Regions from separate parts of the Klebsiella sp. NPDC088457 genome, predicted to be linked through region 1. Evidence: riboswitches for the same ligand, from Rfam matches in the RefSeq annotation. Region 1 holds a riboswitch; each other region holds the start of a gene.

Region 1 (7,110 bases):
GTACGTCAGATGCTGGTCTCGCACCTTGGCCGCAGCTTCCGTCAGGGGCGGCATATTCTGCGCGTGCTCTACTACCGGCCAATGAAAAATCTGTTGCCCGGCAGCGCGCTGCGCCGCTCGGAAAACCATATCGCCAGGCAGATCTTCAGCGCCCTGACGCGGGTAAATGAGGAAAACGGGGAACTGGAAGCCGATATTGCCCACCACTGGCAGCAGCTTTCACCGACCCACTGGCGCTTTTTTCTGCGCCCCGGCATTCATTTTCACCACGGCAGAGAGCTGGAGATGGAGGATGTCATCGCCTCTTTGCAACGCAGCAATACCCTGCCGCTCTACTCACACATCGCGCGTATTGTCTCGCCCACGGCCTGGACGCTGGATATTCATCTTACCCAACCCGATCGCTGGCTACCGTGGCTGTTGGGGCAGGTTTCGGCGGTGGTGCTGCCGCGTGAATGGCAGTCGATGGCAAACTTCGCCAGCATGCCGGTAGGCACCGGCCCTTATGCGGTGGTGCGCAACAATCAAAATCAGCTGAAGATCCACGCCTTCGACGACTATTTCGGCTACCGGGCGTTAATCGATGAGGTTAACGTCTGGGTGCTCCCGGAGATTAGCGACGAACCCAACGGCGGCTTAACCCTGCAGGGGACAACGCACAGTGAGAAAGCGATAGAGAGCCGTCTTGAGGAAGGGTGCTATTACCTGCTGTTTGATGCGCGCAGCCCGCTTGGCGGCAACGCCGCGGTGCGCCAGTGGCTGAGCTATCTGTTCCAGCCTGCGAACCTGCTTTACCACGCGGGCGAACACTACCAGGGCAACTGGTTTCCGGCCTATGGCCTGCTGCCCCGCTGGCACCACGCCCGCAGCCACGTCTGTGAAAAACCGCCGGGTCTGGAATCCGTCACCCTGACCTATTACCAGGACCACGTCGAGCACCGCGTCATGGGCGGGATCATGGCGACGCTGCTGGCGGAGCACGAGGTGAAGCTGGTGATTCAGGAGCTGGAGTATGAAGAGTGGCACCGCGGCGATGTCGTCAGCGACGTCTGGTTGAACAGCGCCAACTTTACCCTGCCGATTGATTTTTCTCTTTTCGCCTGGCTGTATGAAGTCCCGCTGATCCGGCATTGTATCCCCATCGACTGGGAGAAGGACGCCAGCCGCTGGCATGCGGGCGAGTTAAACCCGGCCACCTGGAGCCAGCAGCTGCTGGCCAGTCAAACCATCGTCCCGCTGATCCACCACTGGCTGATGATCCAGGGGCAGCGCAGTATGCGCGGCGTGAGAATGAATACCCTCGGCTGGTTTGATTTCAAATCCGCATGGTTTGCGCCGCCGGAGCCGTAGCGTTTTTCTCCGCAGGCGCCATTGTTGCTGCCAGCGGCGGGCGCGTGAGGGTTTTGCGCGCGGCCCCGGCGCAACATAACCATCAAATAGTCCTGATGAGCCGGGCGTTTAAGCGCTTTCCGTCCACTCACAAAATCATTACACTAACGCCGTTCTCAACGGGGTGCTGATAAACGTGCGCAGACTCATCTGATGAAGCGTACAGGCTGAGAAAATACCCGTCGAACCTGATCCGGATAACGCCGGCGAAGGGATTTGAGGCCCACTCAAAATCCTTTGCCCCCCCTTTTTTATGAGGTGCAAAGTGTTGAAAAAATTACTTCCGCTGCTGGCGCTGGTCGCCGCCCCCGTTTTTGCCAAACCGGTGCTTACCGTCTACACCTATGACTCTTTCTCAGCCGAATGGGGCCCGGGTCCGGTGGTCAAAAAAGCCTTTGAAGCCGACTGCGGCTGCGAACTGAAGTTCGTGGCGCTGGAAGACGGCGTGTCGTTGCTTAACCGTCTGCGGATGGAAGGCAAAAATAGCAAAGCCGATGTGGTGCTCGGGCTGGATAACAATCTGCTGGAAGCGGCGGCGCAGAGCAAATTGTTCGCCAAAAGTCATATCCCGACCACCGCGGTCACGGTGCCGGGCGGCTGGAATAACGATACCTTTGTGCCGTACGACTACGGCTACTTCGCCTTCGTCTACGATAAAAACAAGCTAAAAAATCCGCCGAAAAGCCTGAAAGAGCTGGTCGAAAGCGAACAAAAATGGCGCGTGATCTACGAAGATCCGCGCACCAGTACGCCGGGGCTGGGGCTGCTGCTGTGGATGCAGAAAGTATATGGCGATAAGGCGCCGGAGGCCTGGCAGAAACTGGCGGCGAAAACCGTCACCGTCACGAAAGGCTGGAGTGAGGCCTACGGTCTGTTCCTGAAAGGGGAAAGCGATCTGGTCCTCAGCTATACCACCTCGCCGGCCTACCATCTGATTGAAGAGAAGAAAGACCACTACGCGGCCGCCGATTTTGCCGAAGGCCACTATCTGCAGGTTGAAGTCGCGGCGCGCACCGCCGCCAGCAAACAGCCTGAGCTGGCGGAAAAATTCCTCCGGTTTATGGTTTCCCCAGGTTTCCAGAACGCGATCCCGACCGGCAACTGGATGTATCCGGTGACCCAGGTTGCGCTGCCGGCGGGTTTTGACACGCTGGTGAAACCGCAAACCACCCTCGAGTTTACCCCGCAGCAGGTCGCCGCAGAACGTCAGACCTGGATCAGCGCATGGCAACGCGCCGTCAGCCGCTAAGCATCGGCTGGCTGGTACCGGGCCTGACGGCCGCCACGGTGCTGGTCGCCGTCGCGCTGGCCGCGTTTCTGGCGCTCTGGAGCAGCGCGCCGGAGGCGGCATGGCATTCGGTGTTCCGCGATAGCTATCTGTGGCACGTGGTGCGTTTCTCCTTCTGGCAGGCGTTTCTCTCGGCGCTTCTCTCCGTCGTACCGGCTATCTTTCTCGCCCGCGCGCTGTACCGCCGCCGCTTTCCGGGACGCACCCTGCTGCTGCGCCTGTGCGCGATGACGCTGATCCTCCCGGTGCTGGTGGCCGTGTTTGGTATTCTTAGCGTCTATGGCCATCAGGGCTGGCTGGCGACGCTGTTTCACGCCGTCGGCTGGCAGTGGGATTTCTCCCCCTATGGCCTACAGGGCATTTTGCTGGCCCACGTTTTCTTCAACATGCCGATGGCAACCCGCCTGCTGCTGCAGGCGCTGGAGAATATTCCCGGTGAACAGCGGCAGATAGCCGCCCAGCTGGGCATGCGCGGCTATCACTTTTTTCGCCTGGTGGAATGGCCGTGGCTACGACGGCAGATTCCCCCCGTGGCGGCGCTGATTTTTATGCTCTGTTTCGCCAGCTTTGCCACCGTGCTGTCGCTCGGCGGCGGCCCGCGGGCTACCACTATTGAACTGGCGATCTATCAGGCGCTGAATTTTGATTATGACCCGGCCCGCGCGGCGATGCTAGCGCTGATCCAGATGATCTGCTGCCTCGGGCTGGTCCTGCTCGCCCAACGGCTGAGCAAAGCGGTTGCCATCGGGGTGACGCAGGTTCACGGCTGGCGCGATCCTGATGACCGCCTGCACAGCCGTCTTGCCGACGTGGCGCTGATCGTTATCGCCCTGCTGTTGCTACTGCCGCCGCTGCTGGCGGTGGTGGTTGACGGTCTGAATAACAATCTGTTCAACGTGCTGGCCCAGCCCGCGCTGTGGCAGGCGTTCTGGACCTCTCTGCGCATCGCGCTAGCCGCCGGTCTGCTGAGCGTCATCCTGACCATGATGCTGCTATGGAGCAGTCGCGAACTGCGTCTCCGCAGCCGGCCGCTGGCCGGCCAGGCGCTGGAGCTCAGCGGAATGCTGATCCTCGCGATGCCGGGTATCGTGCTGGCGACCGGCTTCTTCTTACTGCTCAATAACAGCGTCGGGCTGCCGGAATCCGCCGACGGAATTGTCATCTTCACCAACGCCCTGATGGCTATCCCCTACGCGCTGAAGGTGCTGGAAAACCCCATGCGCGATATCGCCTCCCGCTACGGCATGCTGTGCCACTCTCTCGGCATGAACGGTGTTACCCGCCTGAGGGTCGTTGAGCTACGCGCGTTAAAGCGGCCGCTGGCCCAGGCGCTGGCCTTTGCCTGCGTGCTGTCGATCGGGGATTTTGGCGCCGTTGCGCTGTTTGGCAATGAAGCGTTCCGCACGCTGCCGTTCTATCTGTATCAGCAAATTGGCGCCTATCGCAGCCAGGACGGCGCCGTGACCGCCCTGCTGCTGCTCTTGCTGTGCTTTTTACTCTTTACGGTGATTGAGAAACTCCCGGGGCGTGATGTTAAAACTGAATGATGTGACCTGGCTTTACCAGCATCTGCCGATGCGTTTCACGCTTTCCGTCGCGCAGGGTGAACGCCTCGCCGTCCTCGGCCCCAGCGGCGCGGGGAAGAGCACGCTGCTGAATCTGATCGCTGGCTTTTTACCGCCGGTCAGCGGCAGCATTGTGATTGACGGCCAGCCGCATACCGATACCCCGCCGGCCCGTCGTCCGGTGTCGATGCTGTTTCAGGAAAACAACCTCTTTAACCACCTCACCATCCGCCAGAATATCGGCCTCGGCATGCATCCGGGCCTCAGGCTGAACGCGACGCAACACGCCAGCCTGCAGACGATTACCGGGCAAATGGGGATTGGGGATTTACTCGACAGACTGCCGGGCGAACTCTCCGGCGGCCAGCGGCAGCGCGCGGCGCTGGCGCGCTGTCTGGTGCGGGAACAGCCGGTCCTGCTGCTGGATGAACCCTTCTCGGCGCTCGATCCGGCGCTGCGTCAGGAGATGCTGACGCTGGTTGCCGAAGTGTGCCAGCGCCAGCATTTAACCCTGCTGATGGTGTCGCATAGCGTGGAAGATGCCGCCCGCATCGCCCCACGCTCGCTGGTGGTGGCCGACGGGCGGATAGCCTGGGACGGCGCGACCGACGCGCTATTAAGCGGTAACAGCAGCGCCTCTCACCTGCTGGGCATTAGCGCGCGATAACCTTGTGCAGAATATCGAGATACACCGGCATCAGCGGATGACGCAGCGCCACGGTTAACGCGACGCCAGCCAATACCACCATACCAGGAGCCAGCCACAGCAGGCGCGCGCGCGGCAGGATCCGCGTCAGCCGATCCTGCGTTTTCGCACTGCGCCACAGGCGCCAGCACAGCCAGCCCGCCAGCCACACCAGCAGCGCGGCCAGCAGCAGCAGCCACTTAAAGCTGGCGCTGTTTTCATCGGCAGGAATATCGATCGCCGCGCCGGCCAGAATCCCCGGCATAAAATACAGCGGCGGCCACAGCAGGCAGCCGATAACGTTAGGCAGAATGAATTTCGCGACCGGGAGATCGAGCATGCCGGCGACCATCGGCACCAGCGGCCGCGTCGGGCCGACGAAACGCCCGATCAGAATGGTGATCATGCTATGTTGATGCAGCGCATGCTCCGTTTTATCCAGCAGCGCTTTATTTTTCTTCATGAAAGACCAGCGGTGCAGCGGCTTTTTAAACCGCCAGCCGAGCCAGAATGAGATCCAGTCACCGAATAAACAGCCGACAATTCCCGCCAGCCACGCCTGCCAGAAGTTAACCTCTCCGCTGCCGATCAGTGCGCCCAGCCCCGCCATCATCACCGTCCCCGGCAATATCAGCCCCACCAGCGCCAACGACTCAAGGAAAGCGACCAGCATCACGGCGATCAGCGAATAAACCGTGGACTGGGTGATAAAATGTTCCAGCAATGCTTGCATAATGTGCCCGGTATCAAAACGAAGCACGGATTCTCCAGAGCCGTCGCGCCTTCGTCAAGCCATCAATTGTCTGAATAGTTTACCGGTTGTGACTATTATTCGGCGCGTCATTTCACTTTATTTACGTTTTATTCACACCCGGCGCGGAATTCACTCGGACTGGCGCCGGTGCATTTTTTAAACACCCGTGAAAAATAGAGCTGATCTTCGAAACCTACGTTGCGCCCTACCGTGGCAATGGGCATACGCGTGGTGCTGAGCAGCAGTTTGGCCTGGCTGATCCGCTGATCTTCCCGCCATCCCAGCACGCTGATCCCCAGCTGCTGGCGGAACAGATGCGATAAACGCGACGGCGACAGACAGACGTGCTGGGCCACGCTGGCGATATCGAAATGGCTATCGGCCAGGTGATCGCTAATATACTGGCAGGCATCGCGCACGCGATTATCCAGCGGCGGATGCAGAGATTCATTGATCGCTTCCATACGTCGCAGCAGCAGCTGCTCCAGCAGGTTTATCGCCAGCAGTTCCGAATAACGTCCGGCTCCCTGACCAGCCTCGACGATCTGGCCAAACAGCGCGCAAAAACGCTCCTGCCACTGCTCATCCGGACGGAAAAAACCGGTCTGGGCGAAGATCGTCGGCCAGTTCAGCCATTCATGCCAGTACGCCCGCGGACGGAAGTAGACCCACTGGTGATACCACTCCCGGGCATCGGGATGACGGCCGTAGTGATGAACTTCTCCCGGCGGAAACAACAAAATATCGCCCGGGCGGCAGATAAACTGCTCATCGTGGTTATTAATCACCCCTTCACCGCGTACCGTCAGGTTCAGAATATAACCTTTCATGCCGAGCGGACGGTCAATAAAGAAATCGAGATAGCCATCGGCATCAATCGGCGTCAGCCCCGTCACCAGATGGGCGTTAAAAGAGTAACCTGGCAACAACGGATCGTTTTGTATTTCAGCCATAAGCTCAGCGCTCCCGGAGATATTATGGAAACCAATTGTCCATATTCAGTATTGTACCGTCAACGCGACGCCCCGTACTGGGATGGCGGTTGAAATTTAGCTTAAAACCCGCCTCATCGCGGTAAAAACCGACGATATCGCACCATGAAAGCCATTTGACTGTACAACAAAAGTGTCTATAACGACGACAGGAAAGTCCACATTCAATATTTGCACAGCGTCACACTTTGCGATGGCATAGCCAAATAGTCCATAAGATTAGCGAATACGGCCTGACGGTTTTCGCCGGGGATATCTACTGTTTCACCATGAATGATTTTCAGCATGGAGTAACAGCATGGCGATTGCGATTGGCCTCGATTTTGGTAGTGATTCGGTACGCGCACTGGCGGTGGCATGCGCCACCGGCGAAGAGCTTGCCACCAGCGTAGAGTGGTATCCGCGCTGGCAGCAAGGGCTGTTTTGCGATAGCGCGA
Region 2 (7,110 bases), on a different contig from region 1:
TCGCCCGGGTTTCCAGCCCCTGATTCGAGCCAATCGGCGCGCCGAGCGGCATCACCGCCGCGCATCCCGCTTCCTCCAGCCGTTTGCACAACACCGGATCGGCGCCGCAATAAGGTAGAACCACGAAGCCTTCCCGCACCAGCGTCTCGGCCGCCTTCAGGGTTTCGATCGGATCCGGCAGCAGCCAGCGCGCGTCCGGATGAATCTCCAGCTTCAGCCAGTGGGTGCCCAGGGCTTCCCGGGCCAGCCGGGCGGCAAAGATGGCCTCTTCTGCCGTTTTGGCCCCCGAGGTATTTGGCAGCAGACTGACGCCAGCCGCCAGCAAGGGGGCAAGAATGGCATCGTTGTGCTGGCGTAGATCGACGCGCTTCATCGCCAGCGTCACCAGTTGACTACCCGAGGCGCGAATCGCCTCGACCATCACCTGCGGCGCGGAAAATTTTCCGGTACCGGTAAAAATATGTGATTCAAACGTTTTGTCTGCGATACGTAACATGTCAGCCTCCGGCGATAACCTGAAAAAGCAGGACCCGATCGCCTTCCTGCAGAAGATGGTGTTCCCACCGCTCGCGCGGCAGAACGTGTTGATTGAGCGCCAGGGCAGTACCCGCCTGGCGCTGCGCTAGCTGCGTGAGCAGGTCGGCGACGGTGGTCGTTCCGGCGCACTGCATCGGCTCGTCGTTAAACCAGATCTGCATGGCGCCCTCCGCATACCGGGCAGCCCAGCGCACGCTGCAGCGCCAGATTGCGCCAGTGGCTGGTGCGCGCATCGAATAGCCGCAGCGTGTTGCGCGGCGTTGCCATGCCGGAGAGCAATTTGATCGCCTCCAGCGCCTGCAGCGTGCCCATCATGCCGACCACCGGCCCGACAATCCCCGCCGTACGGCAGTTACGTTCGGGTTCGGCGGTATCGGGCCACAGGCAGCGGTAGCAGCCCTGCTCCCATGGTGGGGTGAGGACCATCAGCTGCCCGCCCAGCCCGACGGCGCTGGCGGTAATCAACGGCGTGGCCAGCGCGACGCAGGCAGCATTGATATCCTGGCGGGTGACCATATTATCGGTGCAATCCAGCACCACGTCGGCCCGGGCGACTTCGCTTCGTAGGGCTTCGCCGCTTAACCGTTGTTGCAGCGTGACGATCTCAATCTGCGGGTTAAGCCGCGCCAGCCGCTGCCTGGCGGCGGCGGTTTTCGGCCGGGCGATATCATCGCTGGTGAAGAGAATCTGGCGTTGCAGGTTGCTTACGTGGACGTCGTCATCGTCAGCCAGTACCAGCGTACCGACGCCGGCGCCGGCCAGATACAGCGCGGCAGGAGAACCCAACCCGCCGAGGCCGACGATCAGCACCCGGCTGGCTAACAGCTTCTGCTGACCTTCGATGGCAATATCTTCCAGCATCAGCTGGCGGCTATAGCGCATGAAATCGCTGTCATTCATCGCCTGCTCCTGCGATTTCCAGCAGTTGGGCGGTGGCCTGCCGCCAGTCTTCCGCCTGGGTAATCGCGCTCACGACGGCGATGCTACCGACGCCGGTTTCCAGTACCGCCGGAGCGCGCGCCAGGCTGATGCCGCCGATCGCCACCGTCGGGTAATCCTGCAGGCGCTGGATATGTTGAGCGAGCTGCGTCAGACCCTGAGGGGCGGAAGGCATTTGTTTGGTTTGCGTAGGGAAAACGTGACCTAGCGCGATATAGGAGGGGCGTGCGGCCAGCGCAACATCGATCTCCATATCATCATGGGTCGAGACCCCGAGGCGCAGCCCGGCGTGGCGAATGGCGCTCAGGTCCGTGGTTTCCAGGTCCTCTTGTCCCAGGTGCACGCCGTAGGCCTGGTGCTTAATGGCCAGCTGCCAGTAGTCGTTGATGAACAGCCGGGCATGATATTGACGGCCGAGTGCGATAGCAGCGATCACATCGTCCTCAACGTCGCTGTCGCGCTTATCCTTGATGCGCAGCTGAAGAGTACGCACGCCCGCTTTCAGCAGGCGTTCAATCCACACCACGCTATCCACGACCGGGTAGAGTCCTAAACGGAAAGGGACGGACGGAAAATCGGGTTGATACATCAGGCTTGCTCCTTACGTAAATAGATCTCACCGCCGCGAGCGCGGAAATCCTGGGACCTGTCGGCCATGCCGGCGTCGATATTCTGCCGGGCGGCATAGTCGCGGACTTCCTGGGTGATTTTCATTGAACAGAATTTGGGCCCGCACATAGAGCAGAAGTGGGCGAGTTTGCCGGACTCCTGCGGCAGCGTTTCGTCGTGATAAGCGCGGGCGGTGAACGGGTCAAGGGCGAGATTGAACTGGTCTTCCCAGCGGAATTCAAAACGGGCTTTGGACATGGCGTTATCGCGGATCTGCGCCCCCGGATGACCTTTGGCAAGGTCGGCGGCGTGAGCGGCGATTTTGTAGGCGAGCAATCCCTGCTTCACATCCTCTTTATTCGGCAGGCCGAGATGCTCCTTCGGCGTGACATAGCAGAGCATGGCGCAGCCGAACCAGCCGATCATCGCCGCGCCGATACCGGAGGTGAAGTGGTCATAGCCGGGAGCGATATCGGTGGTTAATGGCCCAAGAGTGTAGAACGGCGCTTCGTGGCAGTGGGTCAGCTCTTCGCTCATGTTGCGGCGGATCATCTGCATCGGCACATGGCCCGGTCCCTCAATCATCACCTGCACGTCGTACTCCCAGGCGATTTTTGTCAGCTCCCCCAGGGTGTGCAGCTCGGCGAACTGCGCCTCGTCGTTGGCGTCCTGAATCGAGCCCGGCCGTAGGCCGTCGCCGAGCGAGAGTGAGACATCATAGGCGGCGCAGATTTGGCAAATCTCGCGGAAGTGTTGATAGAGGAAGTTTTCCTGATGATGCGACAGGCACCACTTCGCCATGATTGAGCCGCCGCGGGAGACAATGCCGGTCAGACGTTTGGCGGTCATCGGTACGTAGCGCAGCAGGACGCCGGCATGAATGGTGAAATAGTCGACGCCTTGTTCCGCCTGTTCCAGCAGAGTGTCGCGGAACGCTTCCCAGGTGAGGTCTTCGGCAATGCCGTTCACTTTCTCCAGCGCCTGATAGATGGGGACGGTGCCGATGGGCACCGGGCTGTTACGCAGGATCCATTCGCGGGTTTCGTGAATATAGCGGCCGGTGGAGAGATCCATCACCGTGTCGGCGCCCCAGCGCGTTGACCACACCAGTTTTTCGACCTCTTCTTCGATGGACGATGTCACCGCCGAGTTGCCGATGTTGGCGTTAACCTTCACCAGAAAATTGCGCCCGATGATCATCGGTTCCGATTCCGGGTGGTTGATGTTGGCAGGAACGATCGCGCGGCCGGCGGCCACCTCATCGCGGACGAATTCCGCGGTGATGTTCTCCGGTAAGCGGGCGCCAAAGCCTTCCCCCGGGTGCTGGTGGCGCAGCACTTCGCTGCGAATACGCTCCCGGCCCATGTTTTCCCGGATGGCGATAAACTCCATCTCCGGCGTAACGATTCCCCGACGGGCGTAGTGGAGCTGAGTAACGCATTGCCCCGGCCTGGCTCGTCTCGGCGTCAGCAGGCCGCTAAAGCGCAGCGCATCGAGGCCCTCATCGGCGAGACGCTCTTTGGTGTAGAGGGAGCTGCGGTCGTTTAACGGCTCGCTATCCTGCCGCGCATCGATCCACGGCTGGCGCAGCTTTGCCAGCCCCTGCCTGACATCGATGGCAACGTCTGGATCGCCATACGGGCCGGAGGTGTCATACACCGGTATCGCTTCGTTATCTTCATACTGCGGGTTGGTTTTGTCGCCGCCGGTCAGCGTGGGGCTAAGCTGGATTTCGCGCATCGGCACGCGAATATCATCCTGCGAGCCCTGAATATAGATACGCCGTGAACGGGGGAAGACGCTGCCTTCGAGGGTATCAATAAAGCGCTGCGCGCGTTCGCGCTGTTCTCTACGGGTCAGTTTGGTTGCAGACATAGCTCATTCCAGATGAAAAAGGACATGGCTTGTCAGACGACGGATGGAGTAACAGATGCGATCGGTCCTGGATGGACGGTCGCTTATAGCAGTTTACTCTTGTTCCCTTCGCAGGTATTAGCCTGATCAGGTTCCGCGGATCCCGAATAAACGGTCTCAGCCAGTTAAGGCACTCCGACAAGATAAAACCCCCTCCAGCGAGGGAGAATGTATGTAAACTACTCGTTAACGGCTCACAACTCAAGCAGTCGGCGTGATATTGTCGCTGATGTTGTCTTCCTGGTTGTGGGAAACGGCGAGGGCGATCAGCTTATCTTCCAGCGCAAATCGCGCTTCCAGCGCTTCGCCAATATCGGAAAGCGCCTGCTGGAACTCCAGATAGTTATCGTGATCGATGGCGTTTTCGAGGCAGGAATCGTAGTAATCCATAATCTGCTGGGTATTGGCTTCCAGCTGCGGATAGAGCTTCGTGGCCGCCAAAAGTGGCGTGTCGCCTTCCATTTCGCCAAGAATACGTTCATAAATACTAAAATGGCCGGAGGAGAGGTAATCCACCAGGCTTTGGCAAAAGTTATCCAGCGCCTTTTCGTTAAGCCGCATAAAGGATTCTTTACCCGGTTTCAGGCCAACCAGCTTGTAGTAAGCCACGAGCAAATGCTTACGTACATGCAGCCAGCGATCGACCAGTTTATTACTGCCTCCAAGACGTTCCGTTAGGTTTTCCAGCTGGTTTAACATGGTTGACTCCGCAAGATTAAGAAAAATAACGTTGCTCACCAAAATGTAAATATAATGTTAAAAGTGCCAGTAAAACGAAGGTAGTGCAATAGATATGGATCGTATTATTGAAAAATTAGATCGCGGCTGGTGGATCGTCAGCCACGAACAAAAATTATGGTTACCCGACGGGGAATTACCACATGGCGAAGCGGGAAATTTCAATCTTGTCGGACAGCACGCGCGGCATATCGGTGAATGGCAAGGAGAAGCGGTATGGCTGGTGCGCCAGGATCGTCGGCATGATATGGGATCGTTGCGTCAGGTGCTGGATCAGGATCCGGGGCTGTTTCAGCTGGCGGGGCGCGGCATCCAGCTGGCCGAGTTTTACCGCTCGCATAAATTCTGCGGCTACTGTGGGCATCCGATGCAGCCAAGCAAAAGCGAATGGGCGATGCTGTGCAGCCACTGCCGCGAGCGCTATTACCCGCAAATCGCCCCGTGCATGATCGTGGCGATTCGCCGGGACGACTCTATTTTGCTGGCGCAGCATACCCGCCACCGCAACGGCGTACATACGGTGCTGGCCGGGTTTGTCGAAGTGGGAGAGACCCTGGAACAGGCGGTTGCCCGCGAGGTGATGGAAGAAAGCGGCCTGAAGGTGAAAAACCTGCGCTATGTGACTTCCCAACCGTGGCCGTTCCCGCAGTCGCTGATGACCGCGTTTATGGCGGAATATGACAGCGGCGAGATTGTTATCGATAAGAAAGAGCTGCTGGAGGCGGGCTGGTATCGCTACGATGATTTACCGCTGCTGCCGCCGCCGGGAACCGTGGCGCGCCGGCTGATAGAAGATACCGTGGCAATGTGTCGGGCCGACTATGAATGACGTGATACAATGACGGCCTGACGCATTAAGGAACTGCAAAATGACCGAACTGAAGAACGATCGTTATCTGCGTGCGCTGCTGCGCCAACCCGTTGATGTGACCCCGGTGTGGATGATGCGCCAGGCTGGCCGCTATTTACCGGAGTACAAGGCCACTCGCGCAGAAGCGGGCGACTTTATGTCTCTGTGTAAAAATGCCGGGCTGGCCTGTGAAGTCACCCTGCAGCCGCTGCGTCGCTATGCGCTGGATGCGGCGATCCTCTTTTCAGACATTCTGACTATTCCGGACGCGATGGGGCTGGGGCTCTATTTCGAAGCCGGCGAAGGTCCGCGCTTCACCTCGACCATTACCGGCAAAGCCGACGTCGACAAACTGCCGATCCCCGATCCGGAAGATGAACTCGGTTACGTGATGAATGCGGTACGCACCATTCGTCGTGAGCTCAAAGGTGAGGTTCCGCTGATTGGCTTCTCCGGCAGCCCGTGGACCCTGGCGACCTATATGGTTGAAGGGGGCAGCAGTAAGGCCTTCACTGTCATCAAAAAAATGATGTATGCCGATCCGCAGACCCTGCATGCGCTGCTCGATAAGCTGGCAAAAAGCGTCACGTTGTACCTTAACGCCCAGATCAAAGCGGGCGCCCAGTCGGTGATGATTTTCGATACCTGGGGTGGCGTGCTGACCGGCCGCGATTATCAGCAGTTCTCGCTGTACTACATGCACAAAATCGTCGATGGCCTGCTGCGTGAAAACGAAGGCCGCCGCGTACCGGTGACCTTATTCACCAAAGGCGGCGGACAGTGGCTGGAAGCGATGGCCGAAACCGGCTGCGATGCGCTGGGTCTCGACTGGACCACCGATATCGCCGACGCTCGCCGTCGCGTCGGTCACAAAGTGGCGCTACAGGGCAATATGGACCCTTCCATGCTCTACGCGCCCGCTGCCCGTATTGAAGAAGAAGTGGCGACCATTCTTGCTGGCTTCGGTCAGGGGGAAGGCCACGTCTTCAACCTCGGTCACGGCATTCATCCGGACGTGAATCCTGAACATGCGGGGGTGTTTGTCGAAGCGGTACACCGGCTGTCGGCGCAATACCATCGCTAAGGAGCGAGTATGGATTTGGCATCGCTACGCGCCCGCCAGCAGGAGCTGGCCGCATCGGTCATCCGTGAGGATCGGCTGGATCGGGATCCTCCGCGGCTGATCGGCGGAGCAGACGTTGGCTTCGAGCAAGAAGGCGAAGTCACCCGAGCGGCGATGGTGCTGCTGGCCTGGCCCTCGCTGGAGCTGGTGGAATATCAGGTGGCACGCGTTGCCACCACGATGCCTTATATCCCCGGCTTTCTCTCTTTTCGTGAAACGCCCGCGCTGCTGGCGGCGTGGGAACAGCTTTGCCAAAAACCCGATCTCTTATTTGTCGACGGCCACGGGATTTCCCATCCGCGGCGTCTGGGCGTGGCCAGCCATTTTGGCCTGCTGGTGGATGTCCCGACCATTGGGGTGGCGAAAAAGCGCCTGTGCGGGCGCTTTACGCTTCCCGGCG
Region 3 (7,110 bases), on a different contig from region 1:
CAGGCAGCCACGTTCTCCACCGGTTGTTCCACGGTCATCAGCTGGTAAGTGACTTCCTGCAGGATATCATCCGCATCAGCGCGCACCGAGGTTCGGCCGCGAATGAAGGCTTTCAGCCGTGACCGGCAGGCGTTAAGCGCCGAAATAAGCAGCGACTCCCCCGCCATCCCGGTTTTCATCTCGCTCACTCGACAGGCGTCGTTTTCGCGGCGTCATCCCGCGGCGGGGCTTTCCCCTCCCGCCGCTCGCGCCAGCCGCACGGCCCGCGTTGGCTGAAGCGCTGAACGAACTCTTCACGCTGTTGCGGGCTCATGTTCATCCAACGTTCGTGCATCCGCCGCCGTTCGCGCGCCATACCGAACATTCCAGGGCGAAAACCGAGGCCGCCAAATAGAATGCGCGACAGGGCCAGAATGCCCAGCGCCTGCCAGAAGCCGATGCTCTTGACGCCGAGAATCGCCGGCAGCAGCGCGTTCCACAGCGACATCACCAGCAGCCCGAGGATGGCGATCAGCGCCACACCCACGATCAGCGGCTTCGCCATTCGATGGCCACCGAAGCCGCGACCGCGGTGGTGCCCGTGCATATCAAAACCTCTCATCATCGTATGACCTCATTACAGTAGTGAATCGTGATAGGTGGAGAGGTAGACGAATGAGCAACGGAAATATTGCCAGGAAAATGACAAAATCAACGCATACGCTTGGCTATGGCGCATAGCGGATTGATATTATTGATAAACGACCGAAACCGTCGGCAATACGCTAAATCTCCTGTCCGACCATCAGCCGGTGGCCATCGGGGGTGGCCAGCAAAAATTCACGCATGCCGTGGGGCTTATCGGCCGGCGGCTGCAGGATAAGCGCCCCGTTCTGCCGCCATTCATCGTGTAGCGCATCAACATCGGCGACGTTGAGGTAGGCAAAATAACTGTGGTCGCCCAGCGCTGAGGGGCTGATGGCATCCGGGCAATGGCCGAGCATCAGCCTGACGCCGTCGCGGACCATCAACTGCCAGTCCGCCCCTTGCGGCCACTGCGCGGTAAAACCCAGCGCATCGCGAAAATAGTCGACGTTTTTTTGCAGATCGGGGACGGCAAGCACAAACGCAAAAGGTTTTAGTCCTGAGTCGGTCATTTTTCACCTCCATGCTGATATGTTACAACGGATGGCCCAGCCAGCGCTTTTCAAACAGCGGCCTGGAGCGCAGGCTTGCCCGGCGCTGCGCGTATTGTTGATAGATGCCGATCATGTTCTCAGCACAAACATCGTTCAGGGCAGGCTTTGCATCGGGCTGCACGCGGTTTATCTCCTGACATTCGGTCGCCTTGCGCCAGATAAAACGTCACTGTATTACCCCCTTCATTGCTGGCGGTATACCGCGCTTTGTCCAGACTATAGCCAGTAGCATTATCAGGCCCTCATTTTCAGCCGGGCGTTGTCTTTCATTCTGGACAAAAAACGGGGTTTAACCACCTGCATGGCCCATATAAACGCCAACAGGCTGCCGACGAAAGGCTTTCTACGAATAAAATTCGTGACAACGTCACAAACCGAGCGACGCTGGCGACCGCTTTCGGGATTGTAATCAAAAAATGAATGCCGTATAACATGACGCAACCGAGGGGTGTCCCGTGAGGGCTGAGATGGCGTAAGCCGAACCCTTTGAACCTGATCTGGGTCATGCCAGCGAAGGGACGGGTCGGCAATTTTGCCAGTTTACCGCCATTGCCTGTTCATACTTCTGCACGCCCGGATCTCCCCTTGTATCAGGAGGTCCTGTGATTCTTCCCGTTTTTACCCAAGGTCTTTATGGTCGTCTGCGCCAGCAGGCCGGTCGCGACTGGGAACGCTACGTTGCGCATCCCTTCTTACGCCAGCTTGCCGATGGCACCCTGCCCGAAATCGCCTTCCGACGCTATCTGACTCAGGATTACCTGTTTCTGATCCATTTTGCCCGCAGCTACGCCCTGCTGGTCAGTAAGCTGCGTACGCTGCCGGAAATGCGCGCCGCCGCCGCCTCGATGAATGCCATCCTTGGCGAGCTGCCGCTGCATGTCGGCTATTGTGCGGGCTGGGGGCTCGATGAAGCCACTATGGCCGGCGAAAACAAAGCGGCGGAGACGGTCAATTACACTCGCTATGTCCTGGATATCGGCCATTCCGGCGATGCGCTGGATCTCCTGACGGCGCTGATGCCCTGCGTCGCCGGCTATGCCGAAATCGGCCTCGGTCTGCTTCACGACCCCGCCACCCGTCTCAGCGATAACCCGTACGCCTCGTGGATTCGTAACTACGGCGACGAGGGCTACCTCAACGGCGTCAATGCCGCGGTCGGCCTGCTGGAAACCGTCTGGCAACAGCGCGGCGGCGAAGCGCGGTTCGCCGAGCTGAGCACCATTTTCACCACCGCCGCTCGCCTGGAAGCAAACTTCTGGCAGATGGGGCTGAATGCCGCGGCGGAGGGTCAGGCGTGAATGCCCCCACGATTCAGGTCCGGGAGTTAGGCCTGCGCTTCGGTTCGCGGGTGATTTTCACGGATCTGTCATTTGATATTCCCGGCGGAGAGTGGATTTCGCTGCTGGGCGCCAGCGGCGCCGGCAAAACCAGCCTGCTGCGGATTATCGCCGGATTAGCCTCCCCGACTCACGGTCAGGTGCACGCCAGCGATGGGCTCCCCATTGCGCAGCGGCTGGCGTGGATGGGGCAAAAAGATCTGCTCTATCCGTGGCTGAGCGTACGCGATAACGTGGCGCTCGGCGCCCGGCTTCGCGGTGAACGGGTCGACAGCCAGCGAGTGGCGACCTTATTAGAGCAGGTGGGCCTCAGCCATTGCGCCGACGATCGCCCGGCTTCGCTCTCCGGCGGAATGCGACAGCGGGCGGCGCTGGCGCGCACGCTGTATGAAGATCGCCCCATTGTTTTAATGGATGAACCGTTCTCGGCGTTGGACACCATTACCCGCACGCGAATCCAGAACCTGGCCGCCGGGCTGCTGGTGAATCGTACCGTGGTGCTCATCACCCACGACCCGATGGAAGCCTGCCGGCTCAGCCATCGGCTGCTGGTGCTTTCGCCGCCGGGAGGCATTGACGATGCGCATCATCTGACGGGGGTACCACCGCGCGCGCCGGACGATCCCGTACTGCTGGCCAGCCAGGCCGAACTACTACAACAGCTGGTGAGGGGGAACGGATGAGAGGCAAACTGTTGCGCGGCGGGGTGGTGTTTTGCGGCCTGCTGCTGCTGTGGTGGCTGGTCAGCCGCAGCGGCATCCCCGCTTTCCTGCTGCCCTCGCCATCGGCGGTGGCTAACGCCCTGTGGGTCAACCGCAGCTGGCTGGCCTGGCATACCCTGATCACCGTCAGCGAAATTCTCAGCGGTCTGGCGCTCGGCGTAGCGCTCGGGGTGGTGCTGGCGCTGTGCATGATTATCTCGCCGCGCTTTCAGCGCTGGCTGATGCCGCTGGTGCTGACCAGCCAGGCCATCCCGGTTTTCGCCCTCGCCCCGCTGCTGGTGCTGTGGTTCGGCTTCGGGATGAGCGCCAAGGTGATGATGGCGGTGCTGATTATCTTCTTCCCCGTCACCTCGGCGTTTTTTGACGGCCTGCGGCGGGTCAATCATGACTATCTCGATCTGGCGCGAACGATGGGCGCCTCTTTTAGCGCCCAGCTGCGTCACGTGCGTCTGATGGCGGCGCTGCCGGCGCTCGGTTCCGGCCTGCGTATGGCCGCCGCGGTCGCCCCGATCGGCGCGATCATCGGGGAATGGGTGGGCTCCGCCGAAGGGCTGGGCTACGTGATGCTTAACGCCAATGCGCGCATGCAGACCGACGTCTGCTTTGCCGCGCTGTTTATTTTAGTGCTGCTGACCGTCCTGCTTTGGCTGGCGGTGGATGCTTTCTTGCACCGGCTGATCGACTGGACGCCGGAATCGTGACTCACAAGGACAATGAAGGAATCGCCATGAGTAAATCCCTTATCGCCACAATGGCCTTCAGCGCGCTGTTCAGCGCGCAGGCGCTCGCCAACGAGAAACTGACGCTGGTGCTTGACTGGTATATCAACCCTGACCATGCGCCGATTATGGTCGCTGAACAGATTGGCGCCTTTAAAGAGCAAGGGCTGGACGTCAGGATCGTGCCGCCATCCGACCCGGCGCTCCCGCCGCGGCTGGTGGCCGCAGGCCAGGCGGATCTGGCGATCACCTATCAGCCGCAGGTACACTTTTTTGCCGATGAAGGCCTGCCGCTGGTGCGGGTCGGCACATTGATTAATTCGCCGCTGAACACGGTGATCGCCCTCGATAAAAACATTAACACCCCTGCCGATCTAAAAGGAAAAAAGGTTGGCTATTCGGTCAGCGGAATTGAGCAGGCAACCCTGGCAACCATGGCGCAAAACGCCCATATCGACCCGCAAAGCATCAAGCTGATTAACGTCAATTTCCAGCTGACCAGCGCCCTGCTGGCCGGTCAGGTCGATGCGGTGATTGGCGGCTATCGCAATATTGAGGCGCTGGAGCTTAAACTTCAGGGTAAAGACCCGCGGGTGATGAATGTGGAGGATTTTGGCGTCCCGGCCTATGACGAGCTGGTGATTGTGGCCCATCGCGATCGAATTCACGCGGCGAAAATTAAAAAATTCCTCGTTGCCTTGCAAAAAGGCGTGGCGTATCTGCACGCCCATCCGCAGGAGAGCTGGCAAGCTTTTGCCGCCGCTCACCCGGAGCTGAACACCGAACTGAACAAACAGGCCTGGCTGCAAACGGAACCGCTGTTTGCCCGCGACCCGGCGGCGCTGGATAAGCCGCGCTATGAAGCTTACGAACAGTTTTTATATAACAATAAGTTGGTTAAAAAAATCACACCTTTAACCCATTATGCGGTTGAACTGTATTGAGTAACCATACTGCTGGCGGAAGTATTTTCGCCAGCGCATTCAACGAAGCGGTATTAAACCCGGCCGATTTCCTCACTAAGAATTACACTTTTAATGGTTTTATCACACTTTAAATACTTCATTAAAATCAATGAACTATCATCTATTTTCGTTATGTAAAAATAACGTAAAAATACCTCAATAAATAAAACATTGAATGCAGATTTAAAAAGCCATATATTGTGCGCGCTTTATGCATGGCGATTCAATTTCTTAAACCAATTATTCAACCAGTGTTCAACCGCAACGCTGGTTGTGGGAGTGATATGATGACGGATAAAGTCCGTATTGATACTTTAAGTGCAGATTTATTGGACGCAAACAACGAAACCTTTTTGGCCCGTCAGGCTGAATTCGAATCGAACGTCAGGAGTTACCCGCGCAAGCTGCCGCTGGCCATCGCGAAAGCGGAAGGCGTGTGGCTGACCGATGCGGATAACAAGCAGTACCTGGATTGTCTTGCCGGTGCTGGAACCCTGGCGCTGGGCCACAACCACCCTGATGTGCTGCAGAGCATCCAAAGTGTCATTACCAGCGGCTTGCCGTTACATACTCTCGATCTGACGACTCCGTTAAAAGATCGCTTCTCCGAATACCTGCTCTCCTTACTGCCTGGGGAAGGTAAAGAATACTGCCTGCAATTCACCGGCCCATCCGGCGCTGACGCCGTAGAAGCGGCCCTGAAGCTGGCGAAAAAATATACCGGCCGGACGTCGGTCATCAGCTTCTCCGGCGGCTACCATGGGATGACCCACGGCGCGCTGTCGGTAACCGGTAACCTGTCGCCGAAAGAAGCGGTCAACGGCATGATGCCGGAAGTGCAGTTTATGCCGTATCCGCATCAGTACCGCTGCCCGCTGGGTATCGGCGGTGAAGCGGGCGTCAAAGCGCTGACTTACTACTTCGAAAACCTGATCAACGACGTGGAAAGTGGCGTGCGTAAACCGGCTGCGGTCATTCTCGAAGCCGTTCAGGGCGAAGGCGGCGTGAACCCGGCTCCGGTCGAGTGGCTGCAGCGCATCCGCAAAGTGACCCAGGAACACGGCATTCTGCTGATCGTTGACGAAGTTCAGGCTGGCTTTGCCCGTACCGGTAAACTGTTTGCCTTCGAACACGCCGGCATTGAGCCGGACATCATCGTGATGTCGAAAGCCGTTGGCGGCGGTCTGCCGCTGGCCGTTCTGGGTATTAAGAAGCAGTTCGACGCCTGGGAACCGGGCCACCACACCGGCACCTTCCGCGGCAACCAGCTGGCGATGGCTACCGGCCTGACCACCCTGCGTCATCTGAAAGATAACGACATTGCTGGCAAAGTCGCGGTACAAGGCGAGTGGCTGAAAGGCAAACTGGCCGACATGCAGAAACGTTTCCCGGTAATGGGCCACATTCGCGGCCTGGGTCTGATGATCGGGATTGAGATCGTCAACCCGAACGAAGCCCAGGACCATATGGGTTGCTACCCGGCTGACGGCGCGCTCTCCGCCCTGCTGCAGAAGAAGTGCTTCGAAGCGGGTCTGATCCTCGAGCGCGGCGGCCGCGGCGGCTGCGTCCTGCGTCTGCTGCCATCGCTGCTGATCAGCAACGCCGAGCTGGAAATTTTCCTCGACAAATTTGAACAGGCCATGCTGGCCGCCGGTGTCAAACCGGTCTGAGTGGAGCGAGTGACCGCAATGTCCAAATTGAATCCGATTCTTGCTGGTTCGGCACAAAGTATTGAGGCCTATCAGCAGGTTATCGCCCAGACCAGCCAGGCCGTCGCGCAGTGGCTGCAGCAGCCTGAGATGTATCAGGGGAAAAGCGTCGCCGAACTGCGCGAACGTATTACCCTTGAGTTCACCGAGCAGGGTTTGGGTAACCAGGCGGCGATTGAACGTGCGATCGAGTACTTCCTGAAAGACAGCCTGTCGGTGCATCACCCGCAGTGCGTGGCGCATCTGCACTGCCCGAGCCTGGTCGTCAGCCAGGCCGCGGAAGTGCTGATTAACGCCACCAACCAGAGCATGGACTCCTGGGATCAAAGCCCGTCGGCGACCATCATTGAGATGAAGCTGATCGAATGGCTGCGCGCTCAGGTGGGCTATCCGGCGGGCGACGCTGGGGTGTTTACCAGCGGCGGCACCCAAAGCAATCTGATGGGGCTGATGCTGGCGCGCGATGCGTTCTTCGCCCGC
Region 4 (7,110 bases), on a different contig from region 1:
AATGCGGACAGGCGGCGGCCTTTCCCACGACGGTGGTCGATACCATTGGCGCTGGCGACAGCCACGCCGGCGGCGTACTGGCCGGATTAGCCGCCGGCTGGCCGCTGGCACAAGCGGTGACGCTGGGGAACGCGGTGGCATCGTGGGTGGTCAGCCACCGCGGCGGCGACTGCGCCCCCACCCGTGAAGCACTACTCCTCGCACACAAAGACGTATAAATCGCTGCGGCAGTAGCTGATGCTGTACTCAATCGGCCGCTGCTGCTGATCCAGCGCCACCTGTTTAATCACCAGCACCGGAATTTTGTCATCCATTTTAATGTGCGACTGAAACTCAGCGTCCGGCATCCGGGCGCTGACTCTTGAGCGCGTGCGCTGCGGGTAAATATGCTGGCTGCGGAAATAATCATACAAAGAAATACCGATATCTTCGGCGTCGGCGATCAGATGCGCCGGCACCCACGACTCTTCGATGGACACCGCCTCTTCATCGACATAGCGGATGCGCTTGAGCAAAAACACTTCGCTTTTCGGCTCCAGCGCCAGCTGTTCGGCCACTTCCTGCGGACATTCCACCACCCGCTTGTTCACCCATAGCGTGTCCGGTTTTTTACCGCGCAACACCACCTGCTGGGAAAATCCGCGCGCCTCTTTCAGCGAATATTCAAAGATGTTGTTGATTTGCGTGCCATAGCCGCGCGCACGGGTCACCACCCCTTCGTCTTCCAGCATCTGCATCGCCTTACGCACGGTGATGCGCGACACCCCCGTCAGCTGGCTGAGATCGCGCTCGCCGGGCAGGATATTGCCATGCTCAAGCCAACCGCTGCGCACCGCGTTTTTCACCGTTTCGGCGAATTTCAGGTACAGCGGCGTGTGATCGGCAGCGGCGATGCGCTCATTCAGTTGGGCGAGAAGCCGGGTATGCGCTTGTTCCATCTGTGGTTTTCCTGGCTGACAGTTTCAGCCATTATACGCTAAATCATTCAGGTTGCGCTCAGGCGGCAACCTGAAGTCTCACGCGTCCAGACTACCACCACGCGTGGAAATGATGCACCGGGCCGATACCGTGGCCGACCTCCAGTGAATCCGCCTGCGCCAGCGCCGCGGAGAGCCAGCTCTTGGCCTCGGCGACCGTCTGCCCCCAGTCGGCATAGCGCGGGCGCAGCGCCGCTAATGCCGCCGACAGCGTGCAGCCGGTGCCATGGGTATTTTTGGTGTTGACCCTCGGCGCGGTGAAACGCTGCTCGCCTTCGCGGGTAAACAGCCAGTCCGGGCTTTCAGCGTTAGTAAGATGCCCGCCTTTCATCAGCACCGCGCCGCAGCCCATCGCCAGCAGCGCGCGCCCCTGCTCCAGCATCTCTTTTTCACTCTGCGCATGCGGGGCATCGAGCAGCGCCGCCGCTTCCGGCAGATTCGGCGTGATCAGCGATACCCGCGGCAGCAGGCGCGTGCGTAACGTCGCCACCGCCGACGCTGACAGCAGCGGGTCGCCGCTTTTCGCCAGCATCACCGTATCCAGCACCACGTTGTCAATCTGATAGCGTGCCAGGCGCTCCGCCACGGCTTCAACAATATCCGTTTCCGCCAGCATGCCGATTTTGGTGGTATCGATGCGTACATCGCTGAACACCGAATCCAGCTGAGCGGCGACAAAATCGGGTTCGATGCGATACACCGACTGTACGCCGCGGGTGTTCTGCGCCACCAGGGCGGTGATCACCGAGCAGCCATAGGCGCCGAGCGCCGAGAAGGTTTTCAGATCGGCCTGGATCCCCGCGCCGCCGCTGGGATCGGTGCCGGCAATAGTTAAGGCATTGATGCGTTTCATGGTTTTATCTCCCCGTACAGGGCATCCAGCAGTGCCGGGGTAAAGCTCCCCGGGCCGCCCTGCCGCGCTGCCTGACCGCCCGCCTGTTTCATCAGGCCACAGGCGGCCGCGACGTTTTCCAGACGGTCCCCCGGCAGCGCGGCGCTGGCCGCCACGACCGCCGAGAGCGCGCAGCCGGTACCCACCACCCGGGTCATCAGGGGGTCGCCGCCGGTCACCATCCGCGTACGCTGCCCGTCGGTGACGTAATCCACCTCGCCGGTCACCGCGACAACGCTATTGAGCTGACGCGCCAGCGCCTGGGCGGCAGGAAGTGCCGCCGCTGCGGTATCGGTGGTATCGACGCCGCGTCCGCCGGCGCTCATACCGGCCAGCGCCATGATCTCGGAGGCGTTGCCGCGAATGGCGGCCGGGTGCAGTCTCAGCAGCTCATGGCAAAACTCAGTGCGCAGCGTTAATGCGCCGACCGCCACCGGATCCAGCGCCCACGGCTTACCCGCCCGCTGGGCGCTGTGTACCGCCGCCCGCATGGCGGTCGCCCGTTCGACAGTTAAGGTACCGACATTAATCAATAGCGCATCGGCGATGGCGGCAAACTGGCTCGCCTCTTGCGGATCGATAACCATCGCCGGCGAGGCGCCGATCGCCAGCAGCACGTTGGCGGTAAAGGTCTGCACCACATCATTGGTCATGCAGTGAACAAGGGGGGCGTGGCGGCGAAAGAGATGTTGCAGGTGCGCAATATGCGCGGGATTGAGTGGCTCAGCTTGCATCGTTTGCTCCAGCCAGGCGATGAAGAAGCAACGACCCGCTGGTCTCTGACTTCCCTACGCTGGCATTATCCAGATCAGGTATTACGGGTTTTTCTCAGCCTTCACCAGGAAGGGCACCCCGAGTCATCAAGAAGATATAAACATTCTCTGCTGGCAGGTTACGGGAAGCCGCATGCCAGCGCAAGCCATCTTGTGTCATCTCCCGCGCGACGTCTCCTGGCGCCTGGCCGGTTATCCATTTATCCGTTTGCTTTCATGCCCGAACGGGCACAAACTTAATCGCAGGGACCGGCGTTCGCGGTCACACCTATCTCGAGGTACGGCTATGCCCGTTTATCACCATGCCCTGGTGCTGATTAACAACAGCCTTGACGGCATACCGCTGTTGCGGCATGCGGCTAACATGGCGGAAGAGAACGCCATGCGCATCACCCTCGCCCATATCAGCACCGACTACCGGGCGTTGAACTATGTCTCCGATAGCCTGCTGGATGATAATGTCTCCCAGGAGGTGATTCAGGCAAAAGCGCTGCTCAACGCGCTGGCGGCCAGCGTCCCCCTGCCGGTGCAAACCCTGGCGCTGGTTACCGCCCGCCGTTTTGAGGATGTCGACGCCTGCGTACGCCAGCGGGGAATTGATTTGCTTATCGCCGGGCACCGCAACCGGCTGCTGGGGGTCATGGCTTCCCATTCGCTGGAGTATATTAATCACCTGACGGTCGATGTGCTGATCAAGCATCTCCCCTGAGCCGCGGATCGGCTTCGCGTAGCGAACTGAGCAGCAGCGCAAAACAGTTCTCAATCAGCGGCGGCAGCGCCTGCGGCCCGCGCATTAACGCCACGGTACGCGCCAACGCGGGCTGCTGCAGCTGGGCGATGGTCAGGCCAGGATCCTGCAGGTGGGTGGTATACAGCTCGGGCAGAATGGCGATCGCCAGCCGCGAGCGCACCAGGCCATACAGGGTTTCAATATAATCAACCTGATAACGCGTATTCAGCGTCAGGCGGTGGCTCTCCGCCAGCGCGCCCACCAGACGCTGAATATTGCCCTTCGAGAACACAGCAATATCGCGCCCGGCCAGCAGCTTCCACGGCAGGTGCGGCTGGTCGGCCAGCGGATCCTCGCAATGCAGCACTGCGACAAACGGATCTTCCCGCAGCGGATAGACCTGCAGCGCGTCAGGAAGCGAACTGTCGAGGGCGCCGATAGCAAAATCAATCTGTCCGCTTTGTAGCTCGCGCACCAGCGCATCGTTGGTCTGGTCGTGAAACTCGACCCGCAGGCGGGGAAAAGTCTGCGCCAGGGTCTGCGGCAGCAGGGGAAACAGCAGCGAGCTGACCGACGGCACCAGGCCAATCCGTACCGTGCCATCGCCGCCGGCGGCGACAATCTGCTGCATGTCATCAAACGCCAGCTGGGACACGCTCAGCACGCGACGAGCGTGCGGCAAAATCGCCGCCCCCAGATCGGTCAGCGTCACCGAAGAGGCCGTGCGGTTGACCAGCTTGCCGCCCAGCACCGTTTCAATTTGCCGCAGCGCGCTGCTCAGCGCCGGCTGGCTGATGGCCAGCCGGTTGGCGGTATCGGTGAAATGACGCAGCTGCGCCAGGGTGACAAAATACTGTAGCTGTTTCAGAGAAAGCGCGGGCAGGCGCTGCCACGGTTCGGTCATGGTGTTCTTCGCTAAGGGTAATCAGCCAGAATAACCCGAGCTTATCGGGTGATAAATTTATTCATCTGGGCAAACGTTTGCTGTCCACCTAGAGTATCGCCATTATCCTTGTGCCGGAGTTGTTATGTCCAGCAGTGCTGAAAACCGCCGCCGCGCCGTCCAGGCGGCCCGGGGCGAAGTCCCTTTTGACCTCTTACTGACCGGGGCGCAGATCGTCGACATGGTCACCGGCGAACTCCGCGCCGCCGATGTCGGCATCGTCGGCGAGATGATCGCCAGCGTGCATCCGCGCGGCAGCCGCAGCGATGCCCGGCAACAGCATGCGCTGGATGGCGCCTACCTGTCGCCGGGGCTAATGGATACCCATGTGCATCTCGAAAGCTCGCACCTGCCTCCCGAGCGCTACGCGGAAATCGTCCTCGCGCAGGGCACCACGGCGGTGTTCTGGGATCCGCATGAGCTGGCCAACGTCCTCGGGGTTGAGGGCGTGCGCTATGCGGTGGCCGCCAGCCGGAACCTGCCGCTGCAGGTGATGGTAGCCGCCCCCTCCAGCGTGCCGTCGACGCCGGGTCTGGAAATGTCCGGGGCGGATTTTGCCGGCGCCGAGATGGCGACCATGCTGGCATGGCCGGAAGTCCGCGGCGTCGCGGAAGTGATGGATATGTACGGCGTGCTGCACGGCAGCGAGCGCATGCAGGAGATTGTTCAGGCCGGCCTCGAGAGCGGCAAACTGATTGAAGGCCACGCCCGCGGCCTGAACGGCGCCGACCTGCAGGCCTACCTCGCCGCAGGGGTTACCTCCGATCATGAACTCACCTCCGCGGACGATGCGCTGGAAAAGCTGCGCGCCGGGCTGACCCTCGAGATTCGCGGCTCACATCCGTATCTGCTGCCGGATATCGTCAAGGCGCTGAAAACGCTGCCGCACCTCTCATCGCAAATCACCGTCTGCACCGACGATGTGCCGCCGGATATGCTGCTGGAAAAAGGCGGAATTATCGCCCTGCTCAACCAGCTGATTGAACACGGCCTGCCGGCCGCCGACGCCCTGCGCTTCGCGACTCTGAACGCCGCGATTCGCCTGCAGCGTAACGACGCAGGGCTGATTGCCGCCGGCCGCCGCGCCGACCTGGTGGTCTTTGATTCGCTGGAGAAACTACAGGCCCGTCGGGTCTACGTCGCCGGGCAGCTGATTGCCCGCGACGGCGCGCTTCTGCAGCCCATCATCGCCGCCGCGGGGGTCACCCCACCGCGCAATACGCTCCGCCTGACGCCGCTGGGCGCGGACGATTTTGTCCTGCGGGTCGAAGGGATTCGCCACGGCGTCGCCCGCCTGCGGCATATTCGCGGCGCGCGTTTTACACAGTGGGGAGAAGTCGAGGTACAGGTGCGCGACGGTAAAGTCCTGCTGCCCGACGGCTTCAGCCTGATTTGGGTTAAGCACCGTCACGGTCGCCATCAGGCCACTCCGCAAATCGCCCTGCTCGAAGGCTGGGGGGAGCTGCGCGGGGCCATTGCCACCAGCTACTCGCACGATTCGCATAACCTCGTGGTGCTCGGGCGCAACCCCGATGAGATGGCGCTCGCCGCCAACCGGCTGATTGCCTCCGGCGGCGGGATGGCCCTGTCCCGTCAGGGGGCCATTCTGGCCCACGTGGCGATGCCGATTGCCGGGATGCTTTCCGACCTGCCGGCGGTTGAGCTGGCCCGGCAGTTCCGCCAGCTGCGCGATCTCAGTGCGGAAATTGCCGACTGGGAGCCGCCGTATCGGGTATTTAAGGCCATCGAGGGAACCTGCCTCGCCTGTAACGCCGGACCGCATTTGACCGATTTAGGTTTGACCGACGGCACCACCCGTCAGATCGTTGAACCGCTGATAGACTGCCGGGAAACGCCGGAACCGACCCATCACAATAATCAACATCGGGGAGCCTGATCATGGCCGACAATACCCTTCAAACCGCCGCGCGAGGGAGCTGGCTGGAGCGGCGCTTTGCCCTGCGCGCGCGCGGCAGCACGCTCCGCACCGAGTGCCTCGCGGGCGTTACCGGCTTTCTCGCCGCCGCCTATCTGCTGGTGGTGATTCCCGGCCTGCTGGCGGTGGGCGGTATGGATAAAGGGGCGGCCACCACGGGGACGATTCTGGTGTTCGTCGCCGGAACGCTGCTGATGGCGTTTTACGCCAACCTGCCGTTTATCGTCGGCCCAGGCATCGGCGGTTCGGTGCTGGTTGGCGTGACTCTTGCCGGGAGCGAGGGGATCGGCTGGCAAATCGGCCTCGGCATCGCCTGCTGGTCCGGCATTCTGTTCTTCCTGTTAACCCGATTTGGCCTGCGCGAGGTGGTCACCCGCTCGGTGCCCCAGTCGATCAAGCTGGGACTCACCGCCTCCATCGGATTGTTTGTGGCGGTCCTCGGCTTTCGCAACGCCGGTCTGGTACTGGCTAACTCCAAAACCAACGCCCTGATGCTCGGTGACTTCCTTGCCCCCGGCGCGCTGGTGGCGCTGTGCGGCCTGTTTCTCGCCATTGCGCTGCAGGCGCGACGCATTCCGGGCGCGATTTTGTGGGCGATTCTGTTTGCCACTCTGGTGGGGATCCCGGCTGGCGTGACCAAACTGCCGGGCAGCCCGATCGATATGCCGCACTCGCTGGCGCCGGTTTTCGCGCAGATAGACATGCTGGGGGCGCTGAATATCGCCTTCCTGCCGTTCCTGTTCGTCTTTTTCGCCTCCGAGTTCTTCTCCACCATGGGGACGACGCTGGCAGTAGGCGGTGAAGCGGGCCTGCTGGACGAACAAGGCAACATGCCGTTGATCAACCGGCCGTTTATGGT

The links. Region 1 has a riboswitch for thiamine pyrophosphate ahead of thiB (thiamine ABC transporter substrate binding subunit). Riboswitches for the same ligand answer to the same signal wherever they lie in the genome.
Region 2: linked by a shared signal. The riboswitch ahead of thiC (phosphomethylpyrimidine synthase ThiC) and the one ahead of thiB (thiamine ABC transporter substrate binding subunit) in region 1 are both predicted to bind thiamine pyrophosphate.
Region 3: linked by a shared signal. The riboswitch ahead of ACI2JR_RS00145 (TenA family protein) and the one ahead of thiB (thiamine ABC transporter substrate binding subunit) in region 1 are both predicted to bind thiamine pyrophosphate.
Region 4: linked by a shared signal. The riboswitch ahead of thiM (hydroxyethylthiazole kinase) and the one ahead of thiB (thiamine ABC transporter substrate binding subunit) in region 1 are both predicted to bind thiamine pyrophosphate.

Annotation. Positions count from the first base shown of each region.
Region 1 covers NZ_JBJDNH010000004.1:32,886-39,995, reverse strand. The annotation lists gene sgrR (HTH-type transcriptional regulator SgrR) at 1-1,350, shown strand, start outside; TPP riboswitch at 1,500-1,622, shown strand; gene thiB (thiamine ABC transporter substrate binding subunit) at 1,655-2,638, shown strand; gene thiP (thiamine/thiamine pyrophosphate ABC transporter permease ThiP) at 2,614-4,224, shown strand; gene thiQ (thiamine ABC transporter ATP-binding protein ThiQ) at 4,208-4,909, shown strand; gene ACI2JR_RS04095 (DedA family protein) at 4,896-5,660, opposite strand; gene araC (arabinose operon transcriptional regulator AraC) at 5,789-6,634, opposite strand; gene araB (ribulokinase) at 6,972-7,110, shown strand, end outside.
Region 2 covers NZ_JBJDNH010000051.1:5,613-12,722, reverse strand. The annotation lists gene thiG (thiazole synthase) at 1-496, opposite strand, end outside; gene thiS (sulfur carrier protein ThiS) at 498-698, opposite strand; gene ACI2JR_RS23980 (HesA/MoeB/ThiF family protein) at 682-1,437, opposite strand; gene thiE (thiamine phosphate synthase) at 1,430-2,065, opposite strand; gene thiC (phosphomethylpyrimidine synthase ThiC) at 2,065-3,960, opposite strand; TPP riboswitch at 4,047-4,147, opposite strand; gene rsd (sigma D regulator) at 4,201-4,698, opposite strand; gene nudC (NAD(+) diphosphatase) at 4,793-5,566, shown strand; gene hemE (uroporphyrinogen decarboxylase) at 5,607-6,671, shown strand; gene nfi (deoxyribonuclease V) at 6,681-7,110, shown strand, end outside.
Region 3 covers NZ_JBJDNH010000001.1:26,329-33,438, forward strand. The annotation lists gene ACI2JR_RS00125 (RNA polymerase sigma factor) at 1-179, opposite strand, end outside; gene ACI2JR_RS00130 (hypothetical protein) at 185-601, opposite strand; gene ACI2JR_RS00135 (VOC family protein) at 765-1,136, opposite strand; gene ACI2JR_RS00140 (hypothetical protein) at 1,159-1,299, opposite strand; TPP riboswitch at 1,613-1,714, shown strand; gene ACI2JR_RS00145 (TenA family protein) at 1,781-2,476, shown strand; gene ACI2JR_RS00150 (ABC transporter ATP-binding protein) at 2,473-3,198, shown strand; gene ACI2JR_RS00155 (ABC transporter permease) at 3,195-3,938, shown strand; gene ACI2JR_RS00160 (ABC transporter substrate-binding protein) at 3,965-4,900, shown strand; gene ACI2JR_RS00165 (diaminobutyrate--2-oxoglutarate transaminase) at 5,206-6,591, shown strand; gene ACI2JR_RS00170 (pyridoxal phosphate-dependent decarboxylase family protein) at 6,601-7,110, shown strand, end outside.
Region 4 covers NZ_JBJDNH010000015.1:103,829-110,938, reverse strand. The annotation lists gene ACI2JR_RS12005 (PfkB family carbohydrate kinase) at 1-218, shown strand, start outside; gene ACI2JR_RS12000 (GntR family transcriptional regulator) at 192-938, opposite strand; gene thiD (bifunctional hydroxymethylpyrimidine kinase/phosphomethylpyrimidine kinase) at 1,030-1,830, opposite strand; gene thiM (hydroxyethylthiazole kinase) at 1,827-2,603, opposite strand; TPP riboswitch at 2,638-2,734, opposite strand; gene ACI2JR_RS11985 (universal stress protein) at 2,929-3,351, shown strand; gene ACI2JR_RS11980 (LysR family transcriptional regulator) at 3,335-4,276, opposite strand; gene ACI2JR_RS11975 (adenine deaminase) at 4,401-6,212, shown strand; gene ACI2JR_RS11970 (NCS2 family permease) at 6,215-7,110, shown strand, end outside.